DNA from 2 places in the Pseudomonas sp. B21-056 genome. Region 2 is predicted to be linked to the other one. Evidence: predicted binding sites of a transcription regulator. Region 2 holds the regulator's gene; the other holds the start of a gene.
The links. The regulator sigma-54, encoded in region 2, starts transcription at its own class of promoters, with help from an activator protein. The targets are predictions, from matches to a motif close to ANTGGCATNNANNTTGCTNT.

Region 1 (5,187 bases), 750 kb from region 2:
CACCACCACTTCGCCATGGGCGATCAGGGTACCGTTGACCAGCACGTCCAGCGGCTCACCAGCCAGGCGATCCAGCTCGATCACCGAGCCCTGGTTGAGTTGCAACAGGTTACGGATGTTAATGTCGGTGCTACCCACTTCCATGGAAATCGACACCGGGATGTCGAGAATCACATCCAGGTTCGGCCCGTCCAGCGACACCTGTTCGTTGTTTTTCGGCGCGCTGCCAAACTCCTCCATCTGCAGGCGATTGGACGAACTGGCACCCGTGTCGGCGGCCAGCAAGGCGTCGATGTCGTCCTGCCCGGTTTCACCGGCTTCTTCCAGGGCGGCAGCCCACTCATCGGCCAGCGACTGGTCGTCCTGGTTGTTCATATCATTAGCCATCATTTGTCCTCGGCGGGCAAAAAATCAGTTAAAAACCAAATTCAGCTACAAACTAAAGCGTTCGACATTGCTCAGCGGCGTTCGATCGGCTCGATCACCTGCAACGCCAGGTTGCCTTTGTGAGAACCCATCTTGACCTTGAAGGCCGGTACGCCATTGGCGCGCATGATCATGTCTTCGGGCATTTCGACGGGAATGATGTCCCCCGGCTGCATGTGCAGGATGTCCCGCAGGCGCAACTGACGCCGGGCAACCGTCGCGCCGATCGGCACATCGACATCCAGCACGTCCTGGCGCAAGGCATTGATCCAGCGCTCGTCCTGATCGTCGAGGTCCGATTGGAAACCGGCGTCGAGCATTTCGCGCACCGGCTCGATCATCGAGTACGGCATGGTCACGTGCAGGTCCCCGCCGCCGCCATCGAGCTCGATGTGGAAAGTCGATACCACGATGGCTTCGCTCGGACCGACGATGTTGGCCATGGCCGGGTTCACTTCCGAGTTGATGTACTCGAAGTTCACTTCCATGATCGCCTGCCAGGCTTCCTTCAGATCGACGAAAGCCTGCTCCAGCACCATGCGTACGACCCGCAGCTCGGTCGGGGTGAACTCACGCCCCTCGATCTTGGCGTGACGACCGTCACCGCCGAAGAAGTTGTCCACCAGCTTGAATACCAGCTTGGCATCGAGGATAAACAGCGCGGTGCCACGCAACGGTTTGATCTTCACCAGGTTGAGGCTGGTGGGTACATACAGCGAGTGCACGTACTCCCCGAACTTCATCACCTGCACGCCACCGACCGCCACATCGGCGGAACGACGCAGCATGTTGAACATGCTGATGCGGGTATAGCGGGCAAAACGTTCGTTGATCATCTCCAGGGTCGGCATGCGTCCGCGAACGATGCGATCCTGGCTGGTCAGGTCGTAGCTTTTGACGCTGCCCGGTTCAGCAGCGTTTTCGGTCTGTACCAGGCCGTCGTCGACGCCGTGCAACAGCGCGTCGATTTCGTCCTGGGACAACAGGTCCTGCACGGCCATGGCGGGTTCCTACTGCAATACGAAGTTAGTGAAGAGCAACTGTTCGATCACCACTTTGCCGAGCTCTTTCTGAGCCACTTCCTGCACGCTGGCCGTGGCTTTCTGACGGAGCATTTCCTGGCCGACCGGGGTGGCCAGGGTGTCGAAATTCTGTCCGGAGAACAGCATCACCAGATTGTTGCGGATCAGCGGCATGTGCACCCGCAGTGCTTCCAGGTCCGCCTGGTTACGACCCAGCAAAGTGATGCTGACCTGCATGTAGCGTTGACGGCCATTCTGGGTGTAGTTGGCGACAAATGCTGGCGCCATGGGCTCGAAAATCGCCGGCTGCTTGCCCACAGGCGCAGCCTCGACCACCGCCGCCGGCTTGCTTTGAGCGCTGTGCATGAAATACCAGGTCGCCCCCACGGACACACCGATGGCCAGGAGCACACCCACCACGATCAGGATGATCATCTTGAGTTTGCCTTTGGTTGCGGGGTCCTTTACAGCTGCTGCTTCGCTCTTCGCCATGCCAATAATCCGTCACTAATCGGGGGTTTACGGTTGCATGGCAAGGCAGGAGCAAGTGTTATGCCAGAAGCAATTTGCAACACCCGAAAACAACTGTGGGAGCGGGCCTGCTCGCGAAGGCGGTGTGTCAGTCGACTAATGTTCAACTGATCTATCGCTATCGCGAGCAGGCTCGCTCCCACAGGATGTAGTGCGCCGGGTCAGGCGTAGTAATCGACCGCGCTGGTACCAATGACGCTGGTGGTAGCGGCCGCCACTTCAGCAACGCTGGCCGGCAGGTGTTCATCTGCCGAATCCACCCGTCCACCGGATGACGACGTCCGTCCGGCCTGGGCCTGCTGCTGCGCCTGCTGGTTCTGGTTCTGCGAGCCACGGGACTGATCGGACACGTTGACGTCGACCTGGCCCATGCCCTGCTGGGCGAAACTGTCCCGCAAGCGATGCAACTGGCCTTCGAGGGCTTCGCGAACGCCGGTGTGGGCACTCATGAACGTCACTTGGGTCTGTTGATCCGGCACCATGTTCACCCGGATGTCCAGGCGACCGAGTTCAGCGGGTTGCAACTGGATGTCGGCTGCCTTGAGATTGACGCTCGACAGGTACATCACCCGGTTGACCACCTCTTCGGTCCAGCCACTCTGGTTCATGGCGATGGGCTGGTTGACCGGCACCGCATTGGCGGTCTTGGGCGTAGCGGCCTGGGTCAGTGCCGCCAGGCGGTTGGCGAAATCATCCACGCGGGTGTCGCTGGTAGCCGAGCCCAGATCCTTGAGCCCCTCGCCGATCAGGCCACTGAAGGCCTTTTCCCCACCCTGGCTGCCAGGGCCGGTACTGTTCTGGTCGGCTTGCACGGTGAGCATGCTTGCCATGCCGGCGGCAAATGTCTGGGCCGACGTCGGCTCACCGTCGAGCGGAGCGGGGGTGACTGTCTTCGACTGGCTGGTAGCGGAAACGTGGCCGCCCTGCTCCATCGCCAGTCGCAACGCCGGCAAGGCATCGAGCGGATCGGCATCGGGGTCGAATTCCGGATCCACCGGCGGCGCAGCCTGGGCTGCCACAGCCAGCGGAACGACCGGGGCCGCCACCGTAGCCGCTACTTGCGGCACCGTCGCGGCGTCCACCACAGGCACGGGCACCACGTCGGCTTGAACCACAGGCGCAACCACCTCCGGCGGCAACATCGGGTCGACGGCAGGATCGGCAGGCGCCGCGTCCGCCACCGGGTTTTCGGTGTCGGAGGCGGCATTGTCGTCATTGTCAGCCGTGTCATCGGCCTTGACCGGCTTGTCGGCAGGCAAGGCTTTGCCGCTATCGGCAACCGTCGGCTCCGGGGCGGCAGCCGTTTCATCACCAGCGTCCTTTTTGACGCTGTTGTCGGGCTTATCGCGCACCGGCTTCATGGATGGCTCAGGGGACGACGAGGATTTGACGGGCGCCTGCTGGGCGAAGACCTGAGCGAAGCTGGAGGCTCTAGTGCCGAGGTCCGGAGCCGCTGCCGGCGGATTGACGGCGGCCTGCGGCTTGGCCTGGGCAGTGGCCTGAAGCAGTGTATTGGGCGTAACGGGCATAAAAGGTCTCCGCTGCACTGAAATCATAGGTACAGTCGAGACTGGACAATGCAAGGGATGGGCCAACGCCTGGACAGTGGCGACGCCCGGTAGTCAACGTTCAGCAGTGAAAGCCTTCGCGCTCTTCCCTGCAAAGATTGCGGACATGAGCAAATTCGCTGTCGATTTCGCTGACCAGCTTCTCGATGCCCCCCAGGGAGGGCTGTTTGGCACGCTGTTCCAGCTCACCGCACAGTTCGGCCAGGCGGATGGCGCCCATGTTGCTGCTGCTGCCCTTGAAGCTGTGGGCGGTGGCGCTCAGCTTTTCGGCATCGCGGGCTTCATGCAGCACGCGCAGGCGTGCCTCTGAGTCATTGAGAAACGTATCCAGTAATTCCAGATACCCTTCCTCCATGACTTCCTTCAACGTGCTGAGCACGTCACGGTCCAGATGAATCTCGTTCACTTGTTCGCTCCCTGATCAAGAGTGGCGCGGATTATGCCAGAGCCTCCCAGAAAAACTCCACACGGACACTACGACCATCGTCTGACCAACGGGCCTGGTGACTCAACTGACGCACCAGGCTTACACCACGTCCCGACAACCGATCACTGTCCAGCGGCCGGGCCAGCACACGACCGACATCAAAGCCCTGACCGCTGTCCTCGACCTCGATCACCAGGCGACCACCGTCGCCGTGGGGTGTGACATGCAAGTGTACCCGGATGTGACCGGTGTCCAGTTCATCCAGTCGGGTACTGCGCTCCATGTAGTACCGGGCAAAGCCCGACGCGTCGCGCTTGATGCTCGAATCGAGCCCTAGCACCCCATGCTCCAGGGCATTGGAATAGAGCTCCGAAAGCACACTGTAGAGAGCGCCACTCTGAGCCCTGAGCCCGTGCACCTCAAGCAGCAATTGCAGCAGGTACGGCATCGGGTTGAAGCGCTTGAGCGTCTGGGCCCGAAACTCGAAACTCACCGACCAGTCCAGCGGACTGGACTGGCCGCTATCGGAATAGACCGGTGGCGGCGGATTGAGTTGCGTCGGCGCGACCATGCGAACTTCGACCATGCTGAAATCGTCGCGGGCCTCGCCGCGAAAGTCCCGCAGGGCCTGCTGGATATCTTCGAAAAGACAGTCGGGCTCACGGTTGGCGGCAAACACCTGTTGCAGCCGCTCCACACCGAACAACTGGTCATCGGCATCGCTGGTGTCGATGACGCCGTCAGATAGCAGGAATATCCGGTCACCCACCGCCATGGGATGCACTTCGGTACGATCATCGAATAATTGCGGCGTGAGCACCCCCAATGGCAGGTGCCGTGCCGGCAGCGGCGTGCGCACGCCGCTGAGGCTGTCATGCAGGTAGCCATCGGGCATGCCGCCATTCCAGATTTCCACGGTGCAGCGCTGGAAACCCAGGCAGAGCAGCGTCGCACAACAAAACATATCCACCGGCAGGATGCGTTTGAGCTTGGCATTCATCTCCCGCAGGATCTGCGCCAGGCCATAGCCTTTGGCGGTCATGCCGTAGAACACTTCCGCCAGCGGCATCGCACCGACCGCCGCCGGCAAGCCGTGCCCGGTGAAATCCCCCAGCAGGATGTGCATATCGCCGGCCGGATTGAACGCAGCCAGCAGCAGGTCGCCATTGAACAGGGCGTAGGGCGATTGCAGGTAGCGGATATTCGGCGCACT
Region 2 (14,280 bases):
ATGAGCCTGGGGGAAACCCGCTGGGAGTCGCGCCTGCAACTGCAGCAGAGCGCGGCCACCGAGAAGGCTGAAGAACTCTGGCACCTGCAGGCCGATCGCCTCGACCTGACCCCGCTTACGCCCTTGCTCAATGCTTTGGCGCCGTTGCCCGAGGGGGCCGCGACGGCCATCGACCGCCTCAAGTTCACTGGCGCCCTGCGCAATGTGTGGATGGACTATCGACCGCAGAATGCCGGTGATCGCAAGGTCAGCTTTGCCACCAACCTGGACACGGTGGGCTTTAATGCTTATCACGGCGCTCCGGCGGCGCGTAACGTCTCTGGCAGCCTCAGCGGCGACCTCGGCGGCGGCGAGCTGCGCATGGACAGCAAGGATTTTTCCCTGCACCTGGACCCGATCTTCGCCAAGCCCTGGCAATACCTGCAAGCCAATGCGCGGCTGACCTGGAAGCTCGACCAGCAAGGCTTCACCCTGATCGCACCCTACCTGAAGGTGCTGGGGGAGGAGGGCCGGATTGCCGGCGATTTCCTGATCCGCCTGCATTTCGACCACAGCCAGGAAGACTACATGGACCTGCGGGTCGGCCTGGTGGATGGCGATGGGCGCTACACCGCCAAGTACCTGCCGGCGGTGCTGAGCCCGGCCCTGGATGAGTGGTTGCGCACGGCTATCGTCAAGGGCGCCGTGGATGAAGGTTTTTTCCAGTACCAGGGTTCGCTGAACCACGGCGCCGAGGACACGGCCCGCAGCATCAGCCTGTTCTTCAAGGTGCATGACGCCGAGCTGGCCTTCCAGCCGGGCTGGCCTTCGGTCGGCAAGGTCAGTGGCGATGTCTTCGTCGAAGACAGTGGCGTGCGCATCTTCGCCAGCCAGGGGCAATTGCTCGACACCCAGGTCAAAGACGTAGCGGTGAACATTCCCCATGTCCCGAGTGGCCAGCACTCCCATCTGTTGCTGGATGGCGGATTCGCCGGAGGCTTGGGGGACGGGCTGAAAATCCTCCAGACGGCGCCGATCGGCACGGCCGAGACGTTCGCCGGCTGGGAAGGCGAAGGCGGCCTGCAAGGCAATGTGAAGCTCGATATCCCGTTGGCCAAGGGCGACCAACCGAAGATCCTGGTGGACTTCCGCACCGACAACGCCCGACTCAAGCTCAGCGAACCGGTGCTGGAGCTGACCCAGCTCAAGGGTGATTTCCGCTTCGACAGCAGTAAGGGCTTGAGCGGCAAGAACATCGCGGCCCGGGCGTTCGAGCGACCGTTGACGGCACAGATTTTTGCCGATGGCCGTGCCGGTGCGCTCAATACCCGAGTGGTTGCGTCCGGGCGGCTGGAAGTCAAGAAACTCACCGACTGGCTGAACGTCACCCAGCCGTTGCCCGTGTCCGGGGTCGTTCCGTACCAGTTGCAGGTGATTCTCGACGGAGCCGACAGCCAGTTGTCGGTCAGCTCCAACCTCAAGGGCGTGGCGGTGGACCTGCCGGCGCCCTTCGGCATGACGGCCGATACCGGGCGCGACACGCTGTTTCGCATGACGCTGCAAGGGCCGGAGCGGCGTTACTGGGTCAATTATGGTGACCTCGCCAGCTTCACTTACGCAGCGCCGGGCGGGAAGATGGCCGACGGTCGCGGCGAGCTGTTGCTGGGGAGCGGCGATCCTGTCTTGCCTGGAGTCAAAGGGCTGCGACTGCGCGGGGCGCTTTCGGAGCTGGATGTCGGGCCGTGGCAGGACCTGATGAACAAGTATGCCGGACAGGACCCGAGCGGCAGCGCCAGGCAATTGCTCAGCAGCGCTGATCTCAAGGTGGGCAAACTCACGGCGATGGGGACGACCCTGGAACAGGCATCGGTGCAGCTCGACCGTAAGCCGGATGCCTGGGCCTTGCGACTCGACAGCCAGCAGGCCAAGGGCAACGCCAGCCTGCCGGATGCGAAGACCGCCCCGATCGGGATCAAGCTTGATTACGTTCGCCTGCCGGCCGCTGACCCGACGGTACAGGCCGACGAAAACGCGCCGGACCCGTTGGCATCGGTGGATCCCACCCGGATCCCGGCCATGGATATCGCAATCGACCAGTTGTTCCAAGGCCCGGATCTGATCGGCGCCTGGTCGTTGAAGGTGCGTCCGACCAGCAAAGGCATCGCGTTGAACAATCTGGACATGGGCCTCAAGGGCATGGTGTTGCAGGGCAGTGGCGGCTGGGAAGGCGTACCCGGTTCCACCCGCAGTTGGTACAAGGGCCGCATCGGCGGCAAGAATCTGGCCGATGTGCTCAAGGGCTGGGGATTCGCCCCGAGCGTGACCAGCCAGGACTTCCACATGGACGTCGATGGCAATTGGCCTGGCTCGCCGGCGTGGGTCGCGACCAAGCGCTTTTCCGGCAGCCTCGACGCGTCGTTGAACAAGGGCCAGTTCATCGAGGTCGAGGGTAGCGCCCAGGCGTTGCGGGTGTTCGGCCTGCTGAACTTCAACTCTATCGGCCGGCGGCTGCGCCTGGACTTCTCCGACCTTTTCGGCAAGGGCCTGAGCTACGATCGGGTCAAGGGGCTGCTGGTGGCGAGCAACGGTGTCTACGTGACCCGTGAACCCATTACCCTGACGGGGCCTTCGAGCAATCTGGAACTCAACGGAACGCTGGATATGGTGGCCGACCGGGTCGATGCCAAGTTGCAGGTAACATTGCCGGTGACCAACAACCTGCCGATTGCCGCGCTGATTGTCGGCGCGCCGGCGGTGGGCGGCGCGCTGTTTCTGATCGACAAACTGATCGGCGACCGCGTGGCGCGTTTTGCCAGCGTAAGATATGACGTCAAGGGACCGTGGAAAGAGCCGAAGATCACTTTCGACAAGCCGTTCTGACGTCGATCGTTCCCACGCTCTGCGTGGGAATGCCGCCTGGGGCGCTCTGCGCCCCTGTGACGCGGAGCGTCACTTGATGCGCACGCGGAGCGTGGGAACGAGATGAGACAGGAGGGAAGCACCATGCCAGTCGCAGTGATTCAAATGGTCAGCCAAAGCGATGTGCTCGCCAACCTGGCACGTGCCCGTGTACTGCTGGAACAGGCCGCCGCTGGCGGTGCGCGGTTGGCGGTGCTGCCGGAAAACTTCGCGGCGATGGGGCGGCGGGACGTGGCCGACATCGGTCGCGCCGAAGCCTTTGGTCAGGGACCGATCCTGCCCTGGTTGAAACAGGTCGCCCGTGACCTCAGGTTATGGATTGTGGCCGGCACGTTGCCTTTGCCGCCGGTGGACCGGCCCGAGGCCAAGGCTCATGCCTGTTCGTTGCTGGTGGACGATCAGGGCCAGATCGTGGCGCGGTACGACAAGCTGCATCTGTTCGACGTGGATGTGGCTGACAATCGTGGGCGCTACCGTGAGTCTGATGACTATGCTTATGGCGGCAATGTGGTGGTCGCCGATACGCCGGTGGGAAGGATTGGCCTGACGGTCTGCTACGACTTGCGTTTCCCGGAGCTTTACAGCGAGCTGCGGGCGGCCGGCGCGGAATTGATCACGGCCCCCTCGGCGTTTACCGCCGTGACCGGTGCGGCTCATTGGGAGGTGCTGATCCGCGCCCGGGCCATCGAAACCCAGTGCTATGTGCTGGCGGCCGCCCAGGGTGGCGTGCATCCGGGGCCTCGGGAAACCTTTGGCCACGCGGCGATTGTCGACCCCTGGGGGCGGGTGCTGGCGCAACAGGATCAAGGCGAAGCCGTGTTGTTGGCCGAGCGCGACAGCAGCGAACAGGCGTCCATCCGGGCGCGCATGCCGGTGGCCAGCCATCGGCGCTTTTTCTCGCAGGGCGCTCGACAGCGGCCTGTCCAAGACGACGAATTCAAGGCGTAAAACATATGAGCGGGTTGTTGTCCTCAGTCAGTGAACACCTTCTAGCCCCCGGCGGCGTGACCCTCGAAAGCCTGCAAGGCGTGCTGGGCGACCTGGCCGGCCCGGGTATCGATGCGGCCGACCTGTATTTCCAGGGCCAGATCTCCGAGTCCTGGTCGCTGGAAGACGGCATCGTCAAGGAAGGCAGTTTCAACCTGGACCAGGGCGTAGGCGTGCGTGCCCAGTCCGGCGAAAAAACCGGCTTTGCCTACAGCAATGCCATTACCCTCGAAGCCTTGGGGGCCGCGGCCCGTGCGGCGCGTTCGATTTCCCGGGCCGGGCAGAACGGCACGGTCCAGGCGTTCAGTAGCCAGGACGTTGCGCAGTTGTATGCGCCGGATAATCCGTTGGAAGTCATGAGCCGCGCCGAAAAGGTCGAACTGCTCAAGCGCATCGACGTCGCTACCCGTGCCCTCGATCCGCGTATCCAGCAGGTGTCGGTGAGCATGGCCGGTGTCTGGGAGCGCATCCTGGTGGCGTCCACCGACGGCGGCCTGGCGGCGGATGTACGGCCGCTGGTGCGCTTCAATGTCAGCGTGATCGTCGAGCAGAACGGTCGCCGCGAGCGGGGTGGGCATGGTGGCGGCGGGCGTACCGACTACCGCTATTTCCTCAACGAAGACCGCGCGATGGGCTACGCCCGAGAGGCTTTGCGTCAGGCGCTGGTCAACCTCGAAGCGATTCCGGCGCCGGCCGGTACGTTGCCGGTGGTGTTGGGGTCCGGCTGGTCCGGCGTCCTGCTGCACGAAGCAGTAGGGCATGGCCTGGAAGGCGATTTCAACCGCAAGGGCAGCTCAGCCTACAGCGGGCGCATGGGCGAAATGGTTGCTTCGAAACTCTGCACCATTGTCGACGACGGCACCTTGGCCGGGCGGCGCGGCTCGCTGAGCGTCGACGACGAAGGCACCCCGACCGAGTGCACCACGCTGATCGAGAACGGCGTCCTCAAGGGCTACATGCAGGACAAGCTCAACGCCCGGCTGATGGGTGTGGCCCGTACCGGCAACGGCCGCCGTGAGTCGTATGCGCACCTGCCGATGCCGCGCATGACCAACACCTACATGCTCGGTGGCCAGAGTGATCCGGCGGAGATCATCGCCTCGGTGAAAAAGGGCATCTACTGCGCCAACCTCGGCGGCGGCCAGGTGGACATCACCAGCGGCAAGTTCGTGTTCTCCACCAGCGAGGCCTACCTGATCGAGGACGGCAAGATCACCGCGCCGGTCAAAGGCGCGACGCTGATCGGTAACGGACCGGAGGCGATGAGCAAGGTGTCGATGGTCGGTAACGACCTGGCCCTGGACAGCGGCGTAGGGACATGCGGCAAGGACGGGCAGTCGGTGCCGGTGGGTGTCGGTCAGCCGACCCTGAAGATTGATGCGATTACCGTGGGTGGCACGGGCGCGTAGGAGCTGCCGAAGGCTTCGATCTTTTGATCTTTCGCCCTGGATTCAATTGTCTGGGGAAAGATCGCAGCCTCGTTGCACTCGACAGCTCCTACAAGTGCGTTACTCAGCGCAGGCCGCGTTGAGTCTCGTCCAGTTCACGGATGTACTTGAAGATTTTACGGCTCGAAGCCGGCGGCTTGTTCTGCGCCACTTCGTGCTGGGCCTGACGGATCAGGGAGCGCAGTTGCTGGCGATCGGCCTCCGGGTAGTCGATGACGAACTTTTCCAGGGTGCCGTCGTCGCCTGCGATCAGGCGATCGCGCCAGCGTTCCAGGTTATGGAAGCGTTCGTTGTACTGCCGGGTGGAGGCATCGAGTTGATCGAGCAGAACCAGGATGGCGTCAGTGTCCTGATCGCGCATCAGTTTGCCGATGAACTGCAGGTGCCGTTTACGCGCGATATTCGCGGTGTGCTTGGGCGCATCGGCCAGGGCCCGGCGCAAGGCGTCGGTCAAGGGCAGTTTGGCCAGCAAGTCCGGCTTGAGTGTTGTCAGGCGCTCGCCGAGGTCAACCAGAGCATGCAGCTCGCGTTTGACCTGGGATTTGCTTTTTTCACCCTCGTAGAGGGAGTCGTCGTAAGAATCAACCATGGGGGCAGTCCGCAAAGAAACGCCGCCATGATAACCAGTCGGGGGCCGCTTGTCCGGCCCGGTCGCTCGAAGGCCTTACCGAAAGCAGAATTTGAGTGGAGAAAGCCATGAGTGCAGTTCAGAGCGTCGGCCCGCAGGCATTGCCGGCACTGCAGGAGCAGGTCGAGCAGATCCTTGCCGAAGCCAAGCGACAGGGCGCCAGCGCCTGTGAGGTGGCGGTGTCCCTGGAACAGGGCCTGTCGACGTCGGTACGCCAGCGTGAAGTGGAAACTGTCGAATTCAATCGCGACCAGGGTTTCGGTATCACCTTGTACGTCGGCCAGCGCAAGGGCTCGGCCAGTACGTCGGCCAGCGGCCCGGATGCCATTCGCGAAACCGTCGCCGCAGCGCTGGCGATCGCCCAGCACACCTCCGAGGACGAAGCCTCGGGCCTGGCCGATGCCGCCCTGATGTGCAAGGAGTCGCGGGACTTCGACCTGTTCCACGCCTGGGACATCACCCCCGAGCAGGCCATCGAGCAGGCGTTGCGCTGTGAAGCGGCGGCGTTCGATACCGACCCGCGGATCAAGAACGCCGACGGCACGACGCTCAATACCCATCAGGGCTGCCGGGTGTACGGTAACAGCCACGGTTTCATCGGCGGTTATGCGTCGACCCGTCACAGCCTCAGTTGCGTAATGATCGCCGAAGCCAACGGCCAGATGCAGCGCGATTACTGGTACGACGTGAACCGCCAGGGCAGTCTGTTGGCAGATCCGTTGTCGATCGGCCAGAAGGCCGCGCAACGGGCGGCCAGCCGCCTGGGCGCGCGACCGGTACCGACCTGTGAAGTGCCGGTGCTGTTTGCCGCCGAGCTGGCCGGTGGATTGTTCGGCAGCTTCCTGTCGGCGGTTTCCGGCGGCAACCTGTATCGCAAATCCTCGTTCCTCGAAGGTGCGCTGGGCCAGAAACTGTTCCCGGAATGGATGACTATCGACGAACGCCCGCACCTGATGCAGGCCATGGGCAGTTCGGCGTTCGACGGCGATGGCCTGGCCACCTATGCCAAGCCGTTCGTGGAGAAGGGGGAGCTGGTGTCCTACATCCTCGGCACGTATTCGGGCCGCAAACTCGGCATGCCGAGCACCGCCAATGCCGGTGGTGTGCACAACCTGTTCGTAACCCACGGCGAAGAGGACCAGGCGGCCTTGCTGCGGCGGATGGGGCGAGGCTTGCTGGTGACCGAGTTGATGGGCCATGGCCTGAACATGGTCACCGGGGACTATTCCCGTGGCGCGGCAGGTTTCTGGGTCGAGAATGGCGAGATCCAGTTCCCGGTCCAGGAAGTGACCATTGCCGGCAACATGCGCGATATGTTCAAGCAGATCGTGGCCGTGGGCAATGATCTGGAACTGCGCAGCAACATCCGCACCGGTTCGGTGCTGATCGAGCGGATGACGGTGGCGGGTAGCTGACTTTCATTGCGATAAAAAAGGCGCGGCATCCATTGGATGACGCGCCTTTTTAATGTGTAAAAGCATCCTGTGGCGAGGGGATTTATCCCCGCAGGGCTGCTTCGCAGCCCAGCGGGGATAAATCCCCTCGCCACAACAGTCTTGCGGTGTCAGCCACCTTCGTCGAAGTAGTTGTTGATCAGGGTCACCAGCGCATCCATCGCCTCCTGCTCCTGCTCGCCTTGGGTTTCCAGGTAGATCTTGGTGCCCTTGCCCGCTGCGAGCATCATCATTGCCATGATGCTCTTGCCATCGACCGTGGCCTCCGGCGTACGACCGACCCGGATGGTGGTGTCCTTGAACTGGCCTGCCACCCCGACGAACTTGGCTGACGCGCGGGCATGCAAGCCCAGCTTGTTGATGATTTCAATTTCCCGAGCAGGCATCGCGATGTGGATCCTTTAGCTGAGGTCGCGGTGGCGAACCTGGACGTTCTTCAGGGATTGTTGCAGGAGCTGGCCCAGGCGCTCGGTCAGGTAGACGGAGCGGTGATGACCACCGGTACAACCGATGGCGATCGTGACATAGGCGCGGTTGCTTGCGGCAAAGCGGGGCAGCCATTTAAGCAGGTAGCCGGAGATGTCCTGGAACATTTCCTCGACATCCGGCTGGGCCGCCAGGTAGTCGATCACCGGTTGATCCAGCCCGGACTGCTCGCGCAGTTCCGGTTTCCAATAAGGGTTGGGCAGGCAGCGCACATCGAACACCAGGTCGGCGTCTACCGGCATGCCACGCTTGAAGCCGAACGACTCCACCAGGAACGCGGTGCCCGGTTCCGGCTGGTTCAGCAAACGCAACTTGATGGTGTCACGCAGCTGATACAGGTTCAGGTTCGTGGTGTTGACCTTGAGGTCCGCCAGGTCGGCGATCGGCCCCAACAGCTGGCTTTCGTCTTCGATGGCTTCGGCCAGCGAGCGGTTGGCGTTGCTCAGGGGGTGGCGCCGCCGGGTCTCGGAAAAGCGCTTGAGCAGGGTTTCATCATCGGCATCCAGATACAGCACGTCGCACTGGATATGCCGGTTGCGCACTTCCTCGAGCAGTTCGGGAAAGCGCGACAGGTGGCTTGGCAGGTTGCGCGCGTCGACGGAAACCGCCACCAGCGGTTGCGCCAGCTCGGTGTGGATCAGCGCCCGCTCGGCCAACTCCGGCAGCAGGCCGGCCGGCAGGTTGTCGATGCAATAGTAGCCGCTGTCCTCAAGCACATTGAGGGCCGTGCTTTTACCGGAGCCGGAGCGGCCGCTGACGATGATCAGGCGCATGATTAATGACCGTTCTGCTCGTCCAGGACAACCTGATACAAGGCTTCGTTGCTCGATGCGCCGCGCAGCCTGTCGCGCACTTCCTTGCGGTCCAGCATGCTGGCGATCTGGCGGAGCAGTTCAAGGTGCTTGTCGGTTGCCGCTTCCGGGACCAGCAGGACGAACAGCAGGTCGACCGGTGCGCCATCGATGGCGTCGAAATCTATGGGGGCTTCAAGGTGCAGCAGCGCGCTGATCGGCGTGGCACAACCCTTGAGGCGGCAATGGGGAATGGCGATGCCGTTGCCAAAACCGGTGGAACCGAGTTTTTCACGGGCAACGAGGGCCTCGAAAACGTCCTGCATTTCCAGATCCGGTACTTCCCGGTGGATCAGGTTGGCGATTTGTTCGAGGGCTTTCTTCTTGCTGCCTCCCGGCGCGTTCACCTGGGAACGGCCGGGGGTCAGGATGGATTCTAGTCGGATCATGGATTGGGGGGGTTAACGACCGGTTGCGCCTTGGAGCAGGCTCTGGGTCTTTTCCTTATGCTTTTTGAGTTGGCGATCCAGCTTGTCGGTCAGCAGGTCAATCGCGGCATACATGTCTGTGTGCTCCGCGTTGGCAACCACCTCTCCACCGGGAATATGCAACGTGGCTTCGATTTTCTGCAGCAGCTTCTCGACGTTCATCGTGACCTGCACGTTGGTGATCTTGTCGAAATGCCTTTCCAATCGGTCGAGTTTTTCGCCGATGTACGTACGCAGGGGTTCGGTCACTTCCAGTTGGTGTCCACTGATGTTGACTTGCATACAGCTTCTCCTTCGTTGCCAGTGCATAAAGCGGCAGGCAGAAATGCCTGCCACTGGAACGCTGTGGCGTGGCCTGTTACATCAACCGCTTGCGTTCGCTCGAAGGTGCAATCCCTAGGGATTCACGGTATTTGGCGACGGTACGGCGGGCCACCTGAATGCCTTGTGCCTCCAGTAAACCAGCGATCTTGCTGTCACTCAACGGCTTTTTCTGATTTTCCGCAGCCACCAGTTTCTTGATGATCGCGCGGATGGCCGTGGATGAGCATTCTCCGCCCTCGGAGGTGCTGACGTGACTGGAGAAAAAATATTTCAATTCGTAGATACCCCGTGGGGTATGCATGAATTTCTGCGTGGTCACCCGGGAGATTGTCGACTCGTGCATGCCCACTGCCTCGGCAATGTCGTGCAGGACCAACGGCTTCATCGCTTCGTCGCCGTAGTCCAGGAAGCCGCGTTGATGTTCCACGATCTGGGTGGCGACCTTCATCAGCGTTTCGTTGCGGCTTTGCAGGCTCTTGATGAACCAGCGCGCTTCCTGCAACTGGTTACGCATGAAGGTGTTGTCGGCGCTGGTATCGGCGCGCCTTACAAAACCTGCGTACTGGGCGTTGACCCGCAGCTTGGGCACCGATTCCTGGTTCAGTTCCACCAGCCAGCGATCGTTGTGCTTGCGCACGATCACATCGGGCACCACGTATTCGGGCTCGGTGGCCTCGATCTGCGAGCCCGGGCGTGGGTTGAGGCTCTGGACCAGTTCGATCACCTGGCGCAGCTCATCTTCCTTGAGCTTCATGCGCCGCATCAGCTGGCTATAGTCGCGGCCGCCCAGCAGGTCGATATAGTCGGTGACCAGTCGCTTGGCCTCGGCCAGCCACGGCGTCTTGGCGGGCAGCTGGCGCAGTTGCAGCAGCAGGCACTCACCCAGGTTGCGGGCGCCGATGCCGGCCGGCTCGAACTGCTGGATACGGTGCAGGACGGCTTCGATCTCGTCCAGCTCGATGTCCAGCTCGGGATCGAAGGCCTCGAGGATTTCTTCGAGGGTCTCGTCCAGGTAGCCCTGGTTGTTGATGCAGTCGATCAGGGTCACGGCGATCAGGCGATCGGTGTCGGACATCGGCGCCAGGTTCAACTGCCACAGCAGGTGGCTTTGCAGGCTTTCGCCGGCAGAGGTGCGGGTGGTGAAGTCCCACTCGTCATCATCGCCGCTGGGCAGGCTGCTGGCGCTGGTCTGGTAGACGTCTTCCCAGGCTGTGTCCACGGGCAGATCGTTGGGGATGCGTTCGTTCCATTCGCCATCCTCGAGGTTATCCACCGTCGGGGCGGCTTCCTCCTGGTAAGACGGTTCCTGGATCTCGGTATTGGGTTTGTGCTCGACGTTGTCGGCCAGCGGATCGGTATTGTCGAAGTCGTCGCCTTCTTCCTGGCGTTCGAGCATCGGATTGGATTCCAGGGCCTCCTGGATTTCCTGTTGCAGGTCCAGGGTCGACAATTGGAGCAGGCGGATGGCCTGTTGCAGCTGCGGTGTCATCGTCAGCTGCTGGCCCATTCTCAAGACTAGCGATGGTTTCATGGCAGGGGCTTAACACCTTATTCGCCGGCGCACATGCGCCATCCACTACAAGGGCGCCGGAGCGCCAAACCTTAAGCAAATTATATGCCTGAAACTTAAGTGTTTGCCTAGGGGAAGTTCTCAATTAGTTTCCCGATGACGGGGATTCACTGAGAGCGCCCCAGGGCGCTGCCTTAGTTAAATTAGCGGCGCCGGGACAATTTGCCAGACACTTCGCGCTTACAGGCGGAACTCGTGGCCCAGATACACTTCCTTGACCAGTTCGTTGGCCAGGATGGTGGCGGAGTCACCCTCGGCGATCAATTGGCCGTCATTGACGATGTAGGCGGTTTCGCAGATGTCCAGCGTCTCGCGCACGTTGTGGTCGGTGATCAGCACACCGATCCCCTTGGCCTTGAGATGGTGAATGATCTGCTTGATGTCACCCACCGAAATCGGATCCACACCGGCGAACGGTTCGTCGAGGAGGATGAATTTCGGGGCAGTGGCCAGGGCTCGGGCGATTTCCACCCGGCGTCGTTCGCCACCGGACAGGCTCATGCCGAGGTTGTCGCGGATGTGGCTGATGTGGAATTCCTGCAGCAGGCTTTCCAGCTCCTGGCGACGACCGGCCTTGTCGAGTTCCTTGCGGGTCTCGAGGATCGCCATGATGTTGTCGGCAACCGACAGTTTGCGGAAGATCGACGCCTCTTGCGGCAAATAGCCGATACCGGCCTTTGCCCGGCCATGCATCGGCTGGTGGCTGACGTCCAGGTCGTCGATCAGGACGCGGCCCTGATCGGCCTGGACCAGGCCGACGATCATGTAGAAGCAGGTGGTCTTGCCCGCGCCGTTGGGGCCGAGCAGGCCGACGATCTGCCCGCTGTCGATCGACAGGCTGACATCGCGCACGACTTGACGGCTCTTGTAGCTCTTGGCCAGGTGCTGGGCTTTCAGAGTTGCCATTACTGGGCCTTTTGCTCGGTTTTCTTTTTCGGCTGGATGACCATGTCGATCCGTGGGCGCTGCTCGGTCACCTTGTTGCCGGTGGCGCGACCGGCGCTGGCGAGTTTCTTGTTCGTGTCGTAGACGATTTTTTCGCCCTGGGTGACGTTGTTGTCCTTGTCGATGACCTTGGCGCGATCGATCAGCACGACGCGGTCCTGGGAGGCGTGATACTGGATGGTCACGCCGTAACCCTGTACGGGCTTGGTGTCGCCGGCGGTTTGCAACTGCTCGAAATAGGCCAGGTTGCCCACCGAGGTCACCACGTCGATGTCGCCGTTCGGGGTGCGGGTGATGGTCACGGTGTTGCCGGTGACCTTCATCGAACCCTGGGTGATGATCACATCGCCCTTATAGGTGGCGACACCGTTCTTGTCGTCCAATTGGGCATCGTCAGCCTGGATGCGGATAGGCTGGTCGCGGTCGTTGGGGAGGGACCAGGCGCTCGCGCTTCCCAGTGCTGCGCCCAGACTGAGCAAAATAGGGAGGGTTTTAGCGAGCTTCATACTGTCCTCTTACGTTCGATAGCAGGTGTATCCTGCTTTCCTTCAAATACGCCTTCATGCCCGTGCCGGTCGATACACCACCGGCGCCGTCGATTCTAACGGGTTGCTCGGTCTGCGCATATTGTTGCTGCGGGAACACGGTCATGCGAGTGCTGGTGATGATGGTCGTGCGGTTCTTCTCATCGGTGCGTGCCACGCGTACCGAGTCGATCAGTTCAACTTCGGTGCCGCCGGGTTTGACTTCAGCACGCTTGCTCTGCACATGCCACGGGAACTCCGTGCCGCGGAACATGTTCAGGTCCGGATTGGCGACCAGCGTAATGTCGGTGGCCTTGACGTGATCGACCTTGTCGGACGTCATTTCGTACTGCACTTTGCCATCGGGCAGGTATTGCAGTGTATGTGTGTTGGTCGCATACCAGTCGATGTCGTTTTCCTGGACCTGTGCGGCGGGGCGGTCGAGAAAACGTTCGGGGCTGATGTTCCAGTAGCCCACCGCCGCGAAAATCGCCGCGATGCACGCGAACAGCAGGATGGTGCGAATCTTCTTGCTCAGCATAAATGGCTCACAGGTACGCGGCGTTGGCCGCTTCGAGGCGGCCCTGGGCGCGCAGGATCAATTCGCAGAACTCACGGGCCGCGCCTTCGCCGCCTCGCGCCGTGGTGACGCCGTGGGCGTGCTCGCGTACGAAGCCGGCCGCGTTGGCCACTGCCATGCCCAGGCCAACCCGGCGGATCACCGGCAGGTCCGGCAGGTCGTCACCCAGGTAGGCGACCTGTTCATAGCTCAGGTTGAGTTGGCCCAGGAGTTCGTCCAGGACCACCAGTTTATCCTCGCGCCCTTGATAAAGGTGGGGAATGCCAAGGTTCTTCGCACGCCGTTCGACCACCGGGGTTTTGCGGCCGCTGATGATAGCGGTCTGCACGCCGGCGGCCATCAGCATCTTGATGCCCTGGCCGTCGAGGGTATTGAAGGTCTTGAACTCGCTACCATCCTCGAGGAAGTACAGGCGCCCGTCGGTCAGCACGCCGTCCACGTCGAACACGGCCAGCTTGATGGTTTTACCGCGTTGCAGCAGGTCTGCGTTCATTTACATGACTCCCGCACGCAGCAAGTCGTGCATGTTCAGGGCGCCCACCGGGCGGTCTTCGGCATCGACCACCACCAGGGCGCTGATCTTGTGGTCTTCCATGATTTTCAGGGCCTCGGCGGCGAGCATTTCGGCGCGGGCGGTCTTGCCGTGGGGCGTCATGACCTGCTCGATGGTGGCACTGTGTACATCGATGGTCCGGTCCAAGGTACGACGCAAGTCGCCGTCGGTGAAGATCCCGGCGAGCTTGCCGTCGGCCTCGAGGACCACCGTCATGCCCAGGCCTTTGCGGGTCATCTCCATGAGTGCATCCTTGAGCAGCGTGCCGCGTTGCACCTGCGGCAACTCGTCCCCGGCGTGCATCACGTTCTCGACCTTCAGTAGCAGGCGTCGGCCCAGGGCGCCACCAGGGTGGGAGAAGGCGAAATCCTCCGCGGTGAACCCCCTGGCTTCCAGCAGGGCCACGGCCAGGGCGTCGCCCATGACCAGGGCCGCAGTGGTGGAAGAGGTTGGTGCCAGGTTCAGCGGGCAGGCTTCGTGCTCGACGTGAACATTGAGGTTCACTTCGGCGGCCTTGGCCAGCGGCGAGTCGGGGTTGCCGGTGACGCTGATCAACTGGATACCCAGGCGCTTGATCAACGGCAGCAGGGTAATGATTTCGTTG

Region 1: the regulator sigma-54 is predicted to act here: its motif matches at 3,556-3,575, upstream of LOY67_RS07760 (flagellar hook-length control protein FliK).

What each region holds. Positions count from the first base shown of each region.
Region 1 is NZ_CP087203.1:1,737,031-1,742,217, reverse strand. Features, by position in the region: gene fliN (flagellar motor switch protein FliN) at 1-387, opposite strand, end outside; gene fliM (flagellar motor switch protein FliM) at 459-1,427, opposite strand; gene fliL (flagellar basal body-associated protein FliL) at 1,437-1,940, opposite strand; gene LOY67_RS07760 (flagellar hook-length control protein FliK) at 2,141-3,508, opposite strand; gene LOY67_RS07755 (Hpt domain-containing protein) at 3,609-3,953, opposite strand; gene LOY67_RS07750 (fused response regulator/phosphatase) at 3,985-5,187, opposite strand, start outside.
Region 2 is NZ_CP087203.1:986,242-1,000,521, forward strand. Features, by position in the region: gene LOY67_RS04175 (YhdP family protein) at 1-2,859, shown strand, start outside; gene LOY67_RS04180 (carbon-nitrogen hydrolase family protein) at 2,983-3,846, shown strand; gene tldD (metalloprotease TldD) at 3,852-5,294, shown strand; gene yjgA (ribosome biogenesis factor YjgA) at 5,398-5,922, opposite strand; gene pmbA (metalloprotease PmbA) at 6,030-7,376, shown strand; gene LOY67_RS04200 (HPr family phosphocarrier protein) at 7,526-7,801, opposite strand; gene rapZ (RNase adapter RapZ) at 7,817-8,674, opposite strand; gene ptsN (PTS IIA-like nitrogen regulatory protein PtsN) at 8,677-9,141, opposite strand; gene hpf (ribosome hibernation-promoting factor, HPF/YfiA family) at 9,154-9,462, opposite strand; gene LOY67_RS04220 (RNA polymerase factor sigma-54) at 9,539-11,035, opposite strand; gene lptB (LPS export ABC transporter ATP-binding protein) at 11,255-11,980, opposite strand; gene lptA (lipopolysaccharide transport periplasmic protein LptA) at 11,980-12,525, opposite strand; gene lptC (LPS export ABC transporter periplasmic protein LptC) at 12,512-13,084, opposite strand; gene LOY67_RS04240 (KdsC family phosphatase) at 13,092-13,616, opposite strand; gene LOY67_RS04245 (KpsF/GutQ family sugar-phosphate isomerase) at 13,617-14,280, opposite strand, start outside.